Regions from separate parts of the Pantoea sp. PA1 genome, predicted to be linked through region 1. Evidence: riboswitches for the same ligand, from Rfam matches in the RefSeq annotation. Region 1 holds a riboswitch; each other region holds the start of a gene.
What was found. A riboswitch is a leader RNA that binds a small molecule or an ion and turns the genes downstream of it on or off. The one in region 1 is predicted to bind thiamine pyrophosphate.
Positions count from the first base shown of each region.

Region 2: it holds a riboswitch for thiamine pyrophosphate, as region 1 does, so the genes downstream of both, AC1V0D_RS15280 (FAD-dependent oxidoreductase) here and thiC (phosphomethylpyrimidine synthase ThiC) in region 1, are expected to answer to the same signal.
Region 3: it holds a riboswitch for thiamine pyrophosphate, as region 1 does, so the genes downstream of both, tenA (thiaminase II) here and thiC (phosphomethylpyrimidine synthase ThiC) in region 1, are expected to answer to the same signal.

Region 1 is NZ_JBXGEE010000011.1:15,325-19,724, forward strand. Features, by position in the region: gene thiE (thiamine phosphate synthase) at 1-75, opposite strand, end outside; gene thiC (phosphomethylpyrimidine synthase ThiC) at 78-2,000, opposite strand; TPP riboswitch at 2,088-2,188, opposite strand; gene AC1V0D_RS21750 (Rsd/AlgQ family anti-sigma factor) at 2,342-2,848, opposite strand; gene nudC (NAD(+) diphosphatase) at 2,938-3,708, shown strand; gene hemE (uroporphyrinogen decarboxylase) at 3,749-4,400, shown strand, end outside.
Region 2 is NZ_JBXGEE010000003.1:383,104-387,503, reverse strand. Features, by position in the region: gene AC1V0D_RS15290 (alkene reductase) at 1-875, shown strand, start outside; gene AC1V0D_RS15285 (ArsR/SmtB family transcription factor) at 892-1,209, shown strand; TPP riboswitch at 1,317-1,437, shown strand; gene AC1V0D_RS15280 (FAD-dependent oxidoreductase) at 1,522-2,505, shown strand; gene thiS (sulfur carrier protein ThiS) at 2,495-2,692, shown strand; gene AC1V0D_RS15270 (thiazole synthase) at 2,695-3,453, shown strand; gene AC1V0D_RS15265 (HesA/MoeB/ThiF family protein) at 3,463-4,400, shown strand, end outside.
Region 3 is NZ_JBXGEE010000003.1:110,028-114,427, forward strand. Features, by position in the region: gene AC1V0D_RS13970 (ABC transporter substrate-binding protein) at 1-92, opposite strand, end outside; gene AC1V0D_RS13975 (ABC transporter permease) at 117-875, opposite strand; gene AC1V0D_RS13980 (ABC transporter ATP-binding protein) at 872-1,612, opposite strand; gene tenA (thiaminase II) at 1,609-2,310, opposite strand; TPP riboswitch at 2,381-2,483, opposite strand; gene AC1V0D_RS13990 (6-phospho-beta-glucosidase) at 2,590-4,020, opposite strand; gene ascF (PTS cellobiose/arbutin/salicin transporter subunit IIBC) at 4,057-4,400, opposite strand, start outside.

The DNA.
Region 1 (4,400 bases):
GCGTTCAATCCAGGCGGGGCTGTCAACCACCGGATAGAGCCCCAGGCGCGGGGCGGTAGCAGGAAAGGCAGACATGGTTACTCCTCCTCAATAACATCGGCAGAGTGATAAAGCTCACCCCCGCGGCTGCGGAAATGCTCTGACATCCGGGCCATGCCCACTTCCACCGGTTCAGCGCGGCTATCCTGGCGTGCCGCAAACTCGCGCACCTCCTGAGAAATCTTCATTGAGCAGAATTTAGGGCCGCACATTGAACAGAAATGGGCCACTTTGCCTGACTCCTGCGGCAGGGTTTCATCATGCATGGCGCGGGCGGTATGAGGGTCTAAAGCCAGGTTGAACTGATCTTCCCAGCGGAATTCAAAGCGCGCTTTGGACATGGCGTTATCGCGGATCTGCGCGGCGGGATGGCCTTTAGCCAGGTCAGCAGCATGTGCCGCGATTTTGTAGGTGATCAGCCCCTGTTTGACATCCTCTTTGTTCGGCAGCCCCAGATGCTCTTTAGGTGTGACGTAACAGAGCATGGCGCAGCCAAACCAGCCAATCATGGCGGCCCCGATTCCGGAGGTAAAGTGGTCATAGCCCGGTGCGATGTCGGTGGTCAGCGGGCCGAGGGTGTAGAAGGGGGCTTCATCGCACAGGTCGAGCTGTTCGGTCATGTTGCGGCGGATCATATGCATTGGCACATGGCCCGGCCCTTCAATCATCACCTGTACATCATATTCCCAGGCAATACGCGTCAGTTCGCCCAGGGTACGCAGCTCAGCGAACTGGGCCTCATCGTTCGCATCCTGAATCGAACCCGGCCGCAGACCATCGCCCAGCGACAGTGACACATCGTAAGCGGCGCAGATTTCACAAATCTCCCGGAAATGCTGATAAAGGAAGTTCTCCTGATGATGCGACAGGCACCATTTCGCCATGATCGATCCGCCGCGCGACACGATCCCGGTCAGCCGCTTCGCCGTCATCGGGACATAACGCAGCAGGACGCCAGCGTGTATCGTGAAGTAATCCACCCCCTGTTCCGCCTGCTCAAGCAGCGTGTCGCGGAAAACGTCCCAGTTCAGCGCCTCGGCCACGCCGTTCACTTTTTCCAGCGCCTGATAGATCGGCACTGTGCCGATGGGGACCGGGCTGTTCCGCAGAATCCACTCGCGCGTTTCATGAATATAGCGGCCGGTAGAGAGATCCATCACCGTATCGGCACCCCAGCGCGTCGACCAGACCAGTTTTTCCACTTCCTCTTCAATGGAGGAGGTGACCGCCGAGTTACCGATATTGGCATTCACCTTAACCAGAAAGTTGCGGCCGATAATCATCGGCTCCGATTCCGGGTGATTGATATTGGCAGGGATGATGGCCCGTCCGGCTGCCACCTCCTGCCGCACAAACTCCGGTGTGATGCTGGCTGGCAGATGCGCGCCAAAACTGTGGCCCGGATGCTGTTGCAGCAGCACTTCACTGCGCATCCGTTCACGGCCCATATTTTCCCGCAGCGCAATAAACTCCATTTCCGGGGTGATGATCCCCTGGCGGGCATAATGCAGCTGGGTGACGCGGCGGCCTGCACAGGCCCGGCGCGGCGTCGGTAAGTGATCGAAGCGCAGATGGTCCAGCCCCTCATCAGCCAGCCGTTGCTGGGTGTAGCCGGAACTGTTTTGTGGCAGGTATTCGCTGTCATCGCGTTCCGCTATCCAGCGGGCGCGCAGTTTTTCCAGGCCGCGATGAACATCGATCTGTGCTGCGGGATCGCCATAGGCACCTGCCGTGTCGTAAACCGGCACCGCTTCGTTTGGCTCATAGGTCGGCTGCGCTTTGCTGCCACCGGTGTGGGTCGGGCTTAGTGTGATCTCGCGCATCGGAACGCGAATATCGTCACGGCTGCCGGTTATCCAGATGCGACGGGACTGGGGAAATGCACTGCCGCTTTGCAGGGAATCGATAAATTCCTGCGCCTGGGCACGTTGTTCACGACGGGTCATTTTTGGGTCAGACATAGCAATCTTCCTGTTCATGGGGAACGATGCTTGTCCGGAGTTCGGAAGGAGTAGCGGTATCGGCAGCATAAGAATGCTGGCATACCGTAAAAATTTACTCTTGTTCCCTTCGCAGGTTCTAACCTGATCAGGTTCCGCGGATCCCGAATTAACGGTCTCAGCCCGGCTGGGCACTCCGACAAGAAGCGCTTTCTACACACCAATCTGACCGGCAGATCGGGCGTAAAAATCGTGTTTTTCACAGCAAAAAATAAAAAAGGTTCGTCGGCGTAGTGGCCTCGGAACCTCTTCAGCATAAAAGGGCGAGTGGATAATCTCAACCCTTTTGGTGGTGATACCGGTTAAGCGGGACGGGCAATCTGACTGTCATTGGCAACCGGCGGGGTAGCCAGCTGATTATCCCATGCCAGCTGGATCAGCTTATCTTCCAGCGTGAAGCGCGACTCCAGCACTTCGCCCACTTCTGAAAGCGCCTGCTGGAAAGTCATGCAGTTTTCATCGTCTATCGCCTGTTGCAGGTGACCATCATAGAGCTGCATCAGCCGCTCGGTGTTGGCTTCCAGTGGCGGATAGATCTGCGCAGCCGCAATCATCGGGCTGTCACCGTTCATTTCACTGATAACACGTTCATAAATACTGAAGTGACCGGCCGAAAGATAATCGACCAGGCTGTGACAGAAGTTGTCCAGCGCCTGCTCATCGAGACGGGTCAGGGCTTCTTTGTTGGGCTTCAGGCCGACCAGATGATAATAGGTCACCAGCAGCTGGCGACGGGCTTCGAGCCAGGAATCGACCAGCTCATTACTGCCACCTACGCGTTCAGCCAGGACGTTTAACTGGTTAAGCATATCTGACTCCATGTGAGTTATAGTTGTTTATCAACACACTTAACATCAGGGCTTCAGCGTACGATTTGACGCTAAGGATGACGAAATAAATGCAATGCGAAATCTCAAGCGTAGACGCTGGATGGTGGATTGTCAGCCATGAACAGAAACTTTGGTTGCCACAAGGTGATTTACCCCACGGAAACGCCGAAAATTTTGGTCTGACTGGCAGTAAAGCACGCCTTATCGGAGAGTGGCAGGGCGAAAATGTCTGGCTGATTTGTGCGTCACGCTCTGCCGATATGTTCTCCGTGCGGCAGTTGATCGATCAGGATGTCGGACTGTTTCAGCTGGCGGGGCGGGGGGTGCAGCTGGCGGAGTTTTACCGCTCTCATCGCTGGTGCGGCTACTGCGGCCATGAAATGCATCACAGCAGGCATGAATTTGCCTGCCTGTGCAGTCATTGCCGTGAGCGTTACTATCCGCAAATCGCCCCCTGCATCATCGTGGCTATCCGTCGCGGTGATGAAATCCTGCTGGCAAATCATGCCCGCCATCGCAACAAGGTCTATACCGTGCTGGCCGGCTTTGTGGAGGTCGGTGAGACGCTGGAGCAGGCCGTAGCCCGCGAAGTGATGGAGGAGAGCAACATCCGCGTCAAAAACGTGCGCTATGTGACCTCTCAGCCGTGGCCCTTTCCGCAATCCCTGATGACCGCCTTCATGGCGGAGTATGACAGCGGCGATCTGCAGCATGATGGCAAAGAGCTGCTGGATGCGGCCTGGTTCCGTTTTGATGACCTTCCCCTGCTGCCTCCACCCGGCACCGTGGCACGCCGCCTGATTGAAGATACTGTCGCCCTGTGCCGCGCTGAAGTGTGAAAGTGCTACACTACACGCCTGTTATTGAGAGAGTGTTGAGATGAGTGAACTGAAGAACGATCGTTATTTGCGTGCCCTGTTACGTCAGCCGGTGGATGTCACGCCGGTATGGATGATGCGACAAGCCGGGCGCTATTTGCCGGAATACAAAGCGACACGCGCCCAGGCGGGTGATTTTATGTCGCTGTGTAAAAACGCCGAGCTGGCCTGTGAAGTCACCCTGCAGCCGCTGCGTCGTTTTCCGCTGGATGCCGCCATCCTCTTCAGTGACATCCTGACGATTCCGGATGCGATGGGACTGGGACTCTATTTTGAAACCGGCGAAGGCCCGCGTTTCTCAAACCCTGTAACCTGCCGCGCTGACGTTGATCGCTTGCCGGTGCCCGATCCGGAGATGGAGCTGGGCTATGTGATGAACGCGGTTCGCACCATCCGCCGCAATCTCAATGGCGAGGTGCCACTGATCGGCTTCTCCGGCAGTCCATGGACGCTGGCCACCTACATGGTGGAAGGCGGCAGCAGCAAAGCGTTTACCCGAATCAAAAAGATGATGTATGCCGAGCCTGCTACGCTGCATGCGATGCTGGATAAGCTGGCTGACAGCGTCATTCTCTATCTCAATGCGCAGATTCGCGCAGGTGCCCAGTCGGTGATGGTCTTCGATACCTGGGGCGGCGTGCTGACCGGCCGTG
Region 2 (4,400 bases), on a different contig from region 1:
GGAAAAAAGTCACCGAAGCAGTACATCAGGAAGGTGCCACTCTTTTCTGCCAGCTCTGGCACGTGGGGCGGGTGTCCCATAATGAGCTTCAGCCAGGAAAAGAGGCCCCGGTTGCGCCGTCAGCGATAGCCGCCGATAACGTCCGGGTCTTTATTGAAACCGGACCGGGTGCCGGAATGTTAACCGCGCCCAGCGAGCCGCGGGCACTGACGAACGCGGAAGTAAAAGAGATTGTGGCGCTTTACCGGCGGGCGGCGGAAAATGCCAAAGCGGCCGGGTTCGATGGCGTTGAGCTTCACTCCGCCAACGGCTATCTGATTAATCAGTTTATTTCTGAGCACACCAACTTCCGCACGGATGAATATGGTGGCTCGCCTGAGAATCGTCTGCGTTTTCTGCGTGAAGTGGTTGAAGCGGTAAGTTCGGTCTTTGGCAGTCATCGTGTCGGCGTTCGGTTTGCCCCGCTTTTCAGCAGCACGGACGAAGATCGTGTCTATCTGGGCCTGGTCGAAAGTGATCCGCATGCGACTTATATCCGCGCCGCGCAGCTGCTCAATGAGCTGGAAATCGGTTATCTCTCTATCGCCGAGGCGGACTGGGATAACAGTCCTGACCTGCCGGAGAGCTTCCGGATTGCGCTGCGGGAAACCTTCCGCTCGCCCATTATCTACTCAGGCCGTTACACCGCCGAAAAAGCACAGCGGATGCTGGATAAAGGCTGGGGTGACCTGTTTGGTTTTGGCCGCACCTTTATCGCCAACCCCGATCTGCCCGCGCGGATTAAAGCAGGCAATCCGCTGAATCCTGTGGATCACGCCTCCCTGTATGGCGGAACGGAGAAAGGGTATACTGACTACCCTGTTTATCCATCCTGATGTTTTGTGAGGCGGCATGTCACCCGAAGAGGCCCTGAAGTTACTGGCCAATCCCACCAGAATGGCCGTGCTGATGTGGCTCAAAAACCCTGACGAAGCGTTTGCAGGCTATGCCCAGCTCTATCCCTTCGACCAGTATGGCGTCTGTGCCAGTCTCATCCAGAACAAGGCGGGCTTATCGCAGCCCGCCACCTCGTTATGCCTGAAAGCCCTGCAGGGTGCCGGACTGGTGGAAACCAGCAAAGTGGGTAAATGGACCTACTATCGCCGTGCCGAACCGCGTATTCGGGAAGTCACCGACGCGGTGACGCACTCCCTGCAGGCGCTGCTATAGACGTCGCCGCGCGCCTCTGATCCGGTAACGACATCTTTCCTTGTTTCTCTCTTTCTGCGTCGCGCCCCTGCACACTGCTTGACGAAGCTGTTCGCTTCACTTACAACTAAACCCGTCAGGGGAGTCTCGCCGGAGAGACTGAGAGGCTGATAGCGCACCCGCGCGGCTCAGCGACCCTTAGAACCTGACCCAGTTGATACTGGCGTAGGAAGACGGGTATCGCATCAGATACTTGCCGCAGGAGCGCATTCGCGTCGCTTCTGCCTATTCCCTCTGTATCACGGGTCTTCGTTAACGGATAACGAGGCGAATGTGACCCACTCAATCCTGAATCTCTCTTCTTCCGGAGCACGCAGCCAGGGCCGCTGGTCGGTGCTGGGCAGCGGTGTCGCCGGACTCTGTGTCGCCACCCTGCTGGCGGAACGGGGAGAAGCTGTCGAAATTATTACTCAGCCTGACTGCCGGGCAGCCTCGCACTGGGCGGGCGGCATGCTCGCGCCCTGGTGCGAGGCAGAAAGTGCACCGCCAGAGGTGATCGAATGGGGCCAGCATGCCGCGGGCTGGTGGGCAAAGCGTGTGGATGGTGTGGTGCAGCAGGGCACGCTGGTGGTTGCACCGCCGCGTGACAGCCGTGAGCTGACGCGTTTTGCCAGCATGACGCAGCAGCATCAGTGGGTGGCCCCCGGCGACGTTGAACCGGCGCTGGAAAACCGCTTCGCTCGCGGCCTTTTCTTCGCCCGGGAAGCGCATCTCGACCCGCGTCGGGCGCTGCAGCAGCTGCAGGATACGCTCAAAGAAGCGGGCGTGCCGTTTCACAGCGGTCAGCCCGGCGGAAAGATTATCGACTGTCGCGGCATCCATGCCGCCGATCAGCAGCCCGCGTTGCGTGCCGTGCGCGGCGAAATGGTGATCCTCCATACCCCCGATATTTGCCTCTCCCGTCCCGTCCGGCTGCTCCATCCGCGCTTTCCCTGCTATCTGGTGCCTCGTGCCAATGGGCACTTCATGCTGGGTGCCACCATGGTCGAAAGCCATGACAGCAGCCCGATTAGCGCGAAAGCGATGATGGAGCTGCTGAGCGCCGCTTACAGCCTGCATCCGGCGCTGGCTGAAGCACGGATCGTCGAGAGCGGTACCGGGTTGCGTCCTGCTTACCGGCAGAATCTGCCGGAGGTGCGCTACGAAAATGGCCGCTTCTCGCTCAACGGCCTCTACCGACACGGCTTTTTACTGGCCCCGATAATGGCTGAAAACCTTATGCGGCGACTGACTCAGGAGACACCCCATGCGAATTGAACTCAACGGACGCGCGATTGAAACCGACGCAACGACCCTGGCGGAGCTGATGCAGGAGCAGCAGATCGATCCGCGCACCGTCGCCACCGCCCTGAACGGTGAGTTTGTGCCGCGCACCCGGTACGCCAGCCAGCGACTTGAGGCCGGGAATCAGCTGGAAATTCTGTCCCCGATGCAGGGAGGTTAATCATGTTCTATCAGTTTGCACCGACATCCCGTTTTCTGCTCGGCACCGCCGGTTATCCCTCGCCGGAGATTCTGCATCAGGCGATCGACGCGTCAGGCGCGGAGATCATTACCGTCAGCCTGCGACGGGAGGGGCAGGAAGGCGCGGCCTTTCGCACGCTGCTGCAACAGCTCAACAAACGCATTCTGCCGAATACGGCCGGCTGCCATTCGGTAAAGGAGGCGGTCACCACGGCGCAGATGGCGCGTGAACTGTTTGATACCCCCTGGATCAAGCTGGAGGTGATTGGTCATGCCGATACGCTGCAACCCGACCCCTTTGCGCTGGTGGAAGCCGCCCGCATTCTCTGCGCTGACGGATTTCAGGTGTTTCCCTACACCACGGAAGATCTCATTGTTGGTGAAAAACTGCTGGAAGCCGGCTGTGAAGTGCTGATGCCCTGGGGGGCGCCGATTGGCTCCGGCCAGGGACTGCGCAATATTGAGGGGCTGCGCGCCATGCGTGCCTGGTTTAAGGATATTCCGCTGATTATTGATGCGGGGATCGGCGCGCCGGGCCAGGCGGCTCAGGCGATGGAGATGGGCTTTGATGGCGTGTTGCTCAACACGGCCGTAGCAAAAGCTCGCGATCCGGTCCGGATGGCCGGTGCCTTTGCCGCCGCGATCCATGGGGGACATGAGGCGTTTCAGGCCGGGCTGATGGAGCAGCGCGATATGGCGTCGGCCTCCACGCCCCTGTTTGGTCTGGCACAGTTCAGTTAAGGAGCGACAATGGATCGTTATCAGCGACAGACGATGTTACCGGAAATTGGTGATACGGGGCAGCAGCGACTGAGCAGGGCGCGGGTGCTGGTTGTGGGCGCGGGCGGTCTCAGTGCCACGCTGCTGCCCCTGCTGGCAGGTGCCGGGGTAGGGTTCATTCGTCTTTACGACGGCGATCGGGTTGAACTGCACAACCTTCACCGGCAGACGCTGTTTGGCGTGGACGATGTCGGGCAGCCAAAAGCGCGCTGCGCGCAGCGGGCACTGGCGCAGCGAAACCCTGAGTGTGAAGTCGACGCGCATCCGCAGTCACTGAGCGCCAGTCTGCTGCCGCAGGCACTGGCGGAGATTGATGTGGTGGTGGATGCGGCGGATAACTTTGCCATTACCTATCAGCTTTCGGACGCCTGTTATCCGCGCGGCCTGCCGCTGATCTGCGCCTCAGTGCTGGGGCGTAAAGGCTATGTCGGCGGATTCTGCGGCGGTGCGCCCGGCTATCGCGCGCTGTTTCCGCACTTGCCCACTGCATCGGCTGACTGTAACACCGCGGGCGTTATGGGGCCTGCGGTGGCCACGCTGGGGGCCATGCAGGCACAGATGGTGCTCACGGTATTGCTGAAACTGACGCCTTCACCGCTGGGTTGTATGATCCACTGCGACCTGGCCTCGTGGCATATGCGACAGTTCCGCTTTGACGATGCCCCGGAACCGGAGGCGCCGGGCACGCCGTTCATCGACCAGGCCATGCTTACCGGTGAGGACTGCATTGTGGAGTTGCGCAGCGCCGAAGAGGCCCCGGTCAGCGTGGCGGAAGGGGCGTTGCGCATTCTGCCAGAGCAGATCGCCGGCTGGCAGCCGCCTGCCGATCGACGCGTGGTCCTGGTGTGCGCCAGCGGAATGCGGGCCGCGCGTGCGGCTGAAAATCTTGCCGCACGCGGGGTCACGCG
Region 3 (4,400 bases), on a different contig from region 1:
CAGTCGAGCACCAGCGTCAGTTTTTCCATTGCCTGAAGGGGGGTGGCGAAGGCGGCACCCAGCAGCAGGGTAAAGAGCGGTATTTTCGTCATACTTTTTCTCGTCAGTTAAGGTCATTAATCCGTTTCGGGGGCCCAGCTAATCAGGCGACGGAGCAGGAAATCGATGAACAGCCACAGCAGCAGCGTCATCAGCACCAGAATGAACAGGGCGGCAAAGCAGAGATCACTCTGCATCCGGGCATTGGCATTCAGCATGACGTAGCCCAGTCCTTCCGCTGAGCCGACCCACTCTCCGATAATGGCGCCAATCGGGGCCACCGCGGCCGCCATCCGTAAACCGGATCCCAGCGCGGGCAGTGCCGCCAGCAGCCTGACATGACGCAGCTGAGCCGCGCGTGAGGCGCCCAGCGTGCGGGCCAGATCGAGATAGCCGGGCGGGACGCGGCGCAGGCCATCAAAAAAGGCAGAGGTCACCGGGAAAAAGATGACCAGCACCGCCATTGCGACTTTGGCGCTCATCCCGAAGCCGAACCAGAGCACCAGCAGGGGCGCCAGCGCAAACACCGGGATCGCCTGGCTGGTGATCACCAGCGGCATCATCCAGCGCTGCAACCGCGGTGAAAAGGACATCCCCAGCGCCAGCAGGGCGCCCAGCAGCACGCCCAGTGCCATGCCGCTGAGGATCTCCGTCAGGGTGATGAGGCTGTGCTGGCTGAGATAGCGGGCGTTCTGCCAGAGCGCGGTGGCGACCGCCGGGGGGGAGGGCAGCAAAAAAGCGGGTACGGAAAGGGAAATGAGCCACCACAATCCGATGAGGCCTGTAAAAAGCGTCACACCACGGCGTAGTCCGCCAGATCGTTGTTCTGACGTCATCCGGCTAACCTGCTCAGCTGATTCAGCAGGGCAGCCTGACTCCGGATGACGCTGACATCCTCTGCCGCCCGTGGAGGCTGCCCCTGGAGGGAGGGAGAGGCTTCGATACCCGTCGGGCCGATCACCAGCAGATGATGACTCAATCGACAGGCTTCTGCGGCATCATGCGTTATCAGCAACACGGTGTGCCCGGCCAGCACTTCCGCGGCCAGCGTCTGAATCTGACTGCGGGTCAGGGCATCCAGCGCAGAGAAGGGTTCGTCCATCAGCACCACGGGCTGGCGGGTATAGAGGGTGCGAGCCAGTGCGGCGCGCTGACGCATCCCGCCGGAGAGCGTCGCGGGCCGTGCGGTGGCATAACGACTCAGACCGACACGCGCCAGCAGGTGCTGTGCCCGCTCACGATCCGGCTTCTCCCCGTTCAGGCGGCTGGCCAGACAAACGTTCTGCTCCACTGTCAGCCACGGATAGAGCAAGTCCTGTTGTCCCATCCAGGCGATGCGTCCGGTCAGCGGCAGGCCATCACTGCCGCTGACCTGGCCGGAGGAAGGCGGTAACAGACCGGCAATCACCCGCATCAGACTGCTTTTACCCACGCCGCTCGCCCCCAGCAACGCTGTAAACTGGCCACCCGCGATCTCCAGAGTGAGCTGGCTGAAGAGCTGCTGCTGACCCAACCTGAGTGACAGCTGACGGATTGCGATACCAGGCGGCGCCGAACAGGCTGACGCAATCATGGGCGGACCTGCAGACTGGCCGCATGATTCAGTCCCATCTGCCAGAACGCGGATTCCAGCCGTGTGGCGGTAGTAAAAATCTGCGCCAGTGAGGCAAAACGCTGCTCAGCCGCACGCTCGCCCGCCAGGGTTTCAAACAGCGAAAGGGCGTTGCGAACGCCGTTCAGATAGGACTCATCGCCGTAGTTTTCTATCCACGCCGCATAAGGATTATCGCTGAAGCGGGTTGCAGGATCCTGTAGCAGGGTCAGACCCGTTTCAGCGTACCCGGCGACACAGGGCATCAGCGCGGTCAGCAACTCCAGCGCATCGCCGCTGTGCCCCACATCCAGCACATAGCGGGTGTAGTTGAGCGTTTCCACCGCCTCCGGTTCGCTCGCCATTGCCGCTTCGCTGATGCCCCACTGCTGGCAGTAGTCCAGATGCAGCGGCAGTTCGCTGACGATGGCGTTGAGCGACGCCGTCGCGCTGCGCAGGGCGTCCGGTGCGGAGAGCTTGCTTATCAGCAGGCCCCAGGCGCGGGCGAAGTGCAGCAGAAACAGATAATCCTGGGTGAGATAATGGCGAAACGCGGCGGGGGGCAGCGTACCCTGACCGAGCTGCTGTACAAAGTCATGTGCCACATAGGCGTACCAGTGAGGGTCAGCCTGCTGACGCAGACGACCGTAAAAGCCGGTTTCGAAAAGCGGATGTGTCATCAGATCTCCTGTCACAATGGAGATCCGGGCATACGGGCTGGAACAGGGAGTGATGCAGGAGATGACGCAGAAATATCTGCCGACCCGTCCCTTCGCTGGCATGACCCAGATCAGGTTCAAAGGGTTCGGCTTACGCCATCTCAGCCCATAACAGGACACCCCTCGGAGACATCGGTTATACGATAATTACCGGCAGAGTACAACGGCAGGTTGACTGCAAACCTGCGGCGTCGCTGACAGGCGTATCACCGCAGACACAACACTCAATAAGTGACGTTGTCACTCAAGATCGGCTCCGTTGCTGGCAATGACCTTCTTATACCACCAGAATGACTTCTTACGCGTGCGGGCCAGCGTACCACGCCCGAGATCGTCACGGTCAACATAGACAAAACCGTAGCGCTTACTCATCTCACCGGTTGAGGCCGCCACCAGATCGATGCAGCCCCAGCTGGTGTAGCCCATGACCGGCACGCCATCTTCAATCGCGTCACCCATAGCGCGGATGTGTTCACGCAGATAGCTGATGCGGTAGTCGTCATGGATTTCGCCACTGGCATCGGGTTCATCGCGTGCGCCCAGACCATTTTCGACCAGGAAAAGCGGCTTCTGATAGCGGTCATACATCATGTTCATGGTGATCCGTAATCCGAGTGGATCGATGCCCCAGCCCCATTCACTGCGCGGCACATGGGGATTCGTCAAAGACTTCACCACATTGGCGGCGCTGCTGTTCTGCTCGTTCATCTCCGCCGAGGCGCAGCGTGAGGCGTAGTAGCTGAACGAAACAAAATCGACGCTGTTTTTCAGAATTTCCGCGTCACCCTCCTCGATCTTCAGCGTTACGCCTTTCTCCCGAAACAGCCGGGCCGCGTAGGCGGGATAGGCGCCGCGTGCCTGCACATCGATAAAGAAGAGGTTTTCACGATCTTTCTCCAGCGCGGCCCAGACATCCTCCGGTTTACTCGACCAGGGGTAGAAGTTGCCGCCCGCCAGCATGCAGCCAACCTGGTTAGCCGGATTGACCTCATGCGCAATGCGGGTCACCTGCGCGCTGGCGACCAGTTCATGATGCGCCGCCTGATATTTCACCTGCTCCGGATTTTCGTCTGGTTCAAACACCAGTCCGGCACCGGAGAAGGGGCTGTGGAGCAGGATATTAATCTCGTTGAAGGTCAGCCAGTACTTCACCAGACCATCAAACGCCTCGAAACAGCTGCGGGCATAGCGGGCAAAAAAGTCGATCATTTTACGGTTACGCCACGAGCCATACTCCGTCACCAGATGCATCGGCACATCGAAATGGCAGAGGGTGACCAGCGGTTCGATCTGATGTTTCCGGCACTCTTCAAACACCGAACGGTAAAAAGCAATGCCTTCCGGGCAAGGTGTCAGCTCATCGCCGTTGGGATAGAGACGGCTCCAGGCAATCGAGGTGCGGAACACGCTGAACCCCATCTCCGCCATCAGCGCGATGTCCTCCCGGTAACGATGATAAAAATCGATCGCATTATGGCTCGGGTAGAACTCGTCGTCGCGAAGCGCAAACCGTTTTTCAAGACCGAGTTTGACCGGCATCCGATGCGGGCCATGCGGGATCATATCGACGGTGGTTAACCCTTTTCCGCCTTCGCGAAAACCGCCTTCGCTCTGGTTGGCGGCCAGTGCACCGCCCCATAAAAACCCTTGCGGAAACCTTGATTCAGACATGCATTCCTCTTTTCCGGGTCGGTAAGACCCTTTCCTTTAGTGGCTGTTAATGGCGTTGACGCGTTCGGGTACGGCTGCCGGTTGTGTCGTGGTGGTGGCGTCGGTTTCAGGGATATCTTCAAAGCCTAACAGCAGCGTCAGCACAAACGACAGCACCACAGACAACACCATCACCGCGCCGACCCAGACAATACTCATCGGGCTGGTGGGATCAAAAAACTGCACGCTGGTGAACAGGCCAGGCGACGCCATCGAGTGGCTGGCCAGCCCGCCAATGCCTGCTACCGCGCCGCAGATAAAACCGCTGATCAGACAGGCGACGAGCGGGCGTTTCAGCCGGACGGCCACACCATACAGCGCAGGTTCTGAAATGCCGGCAA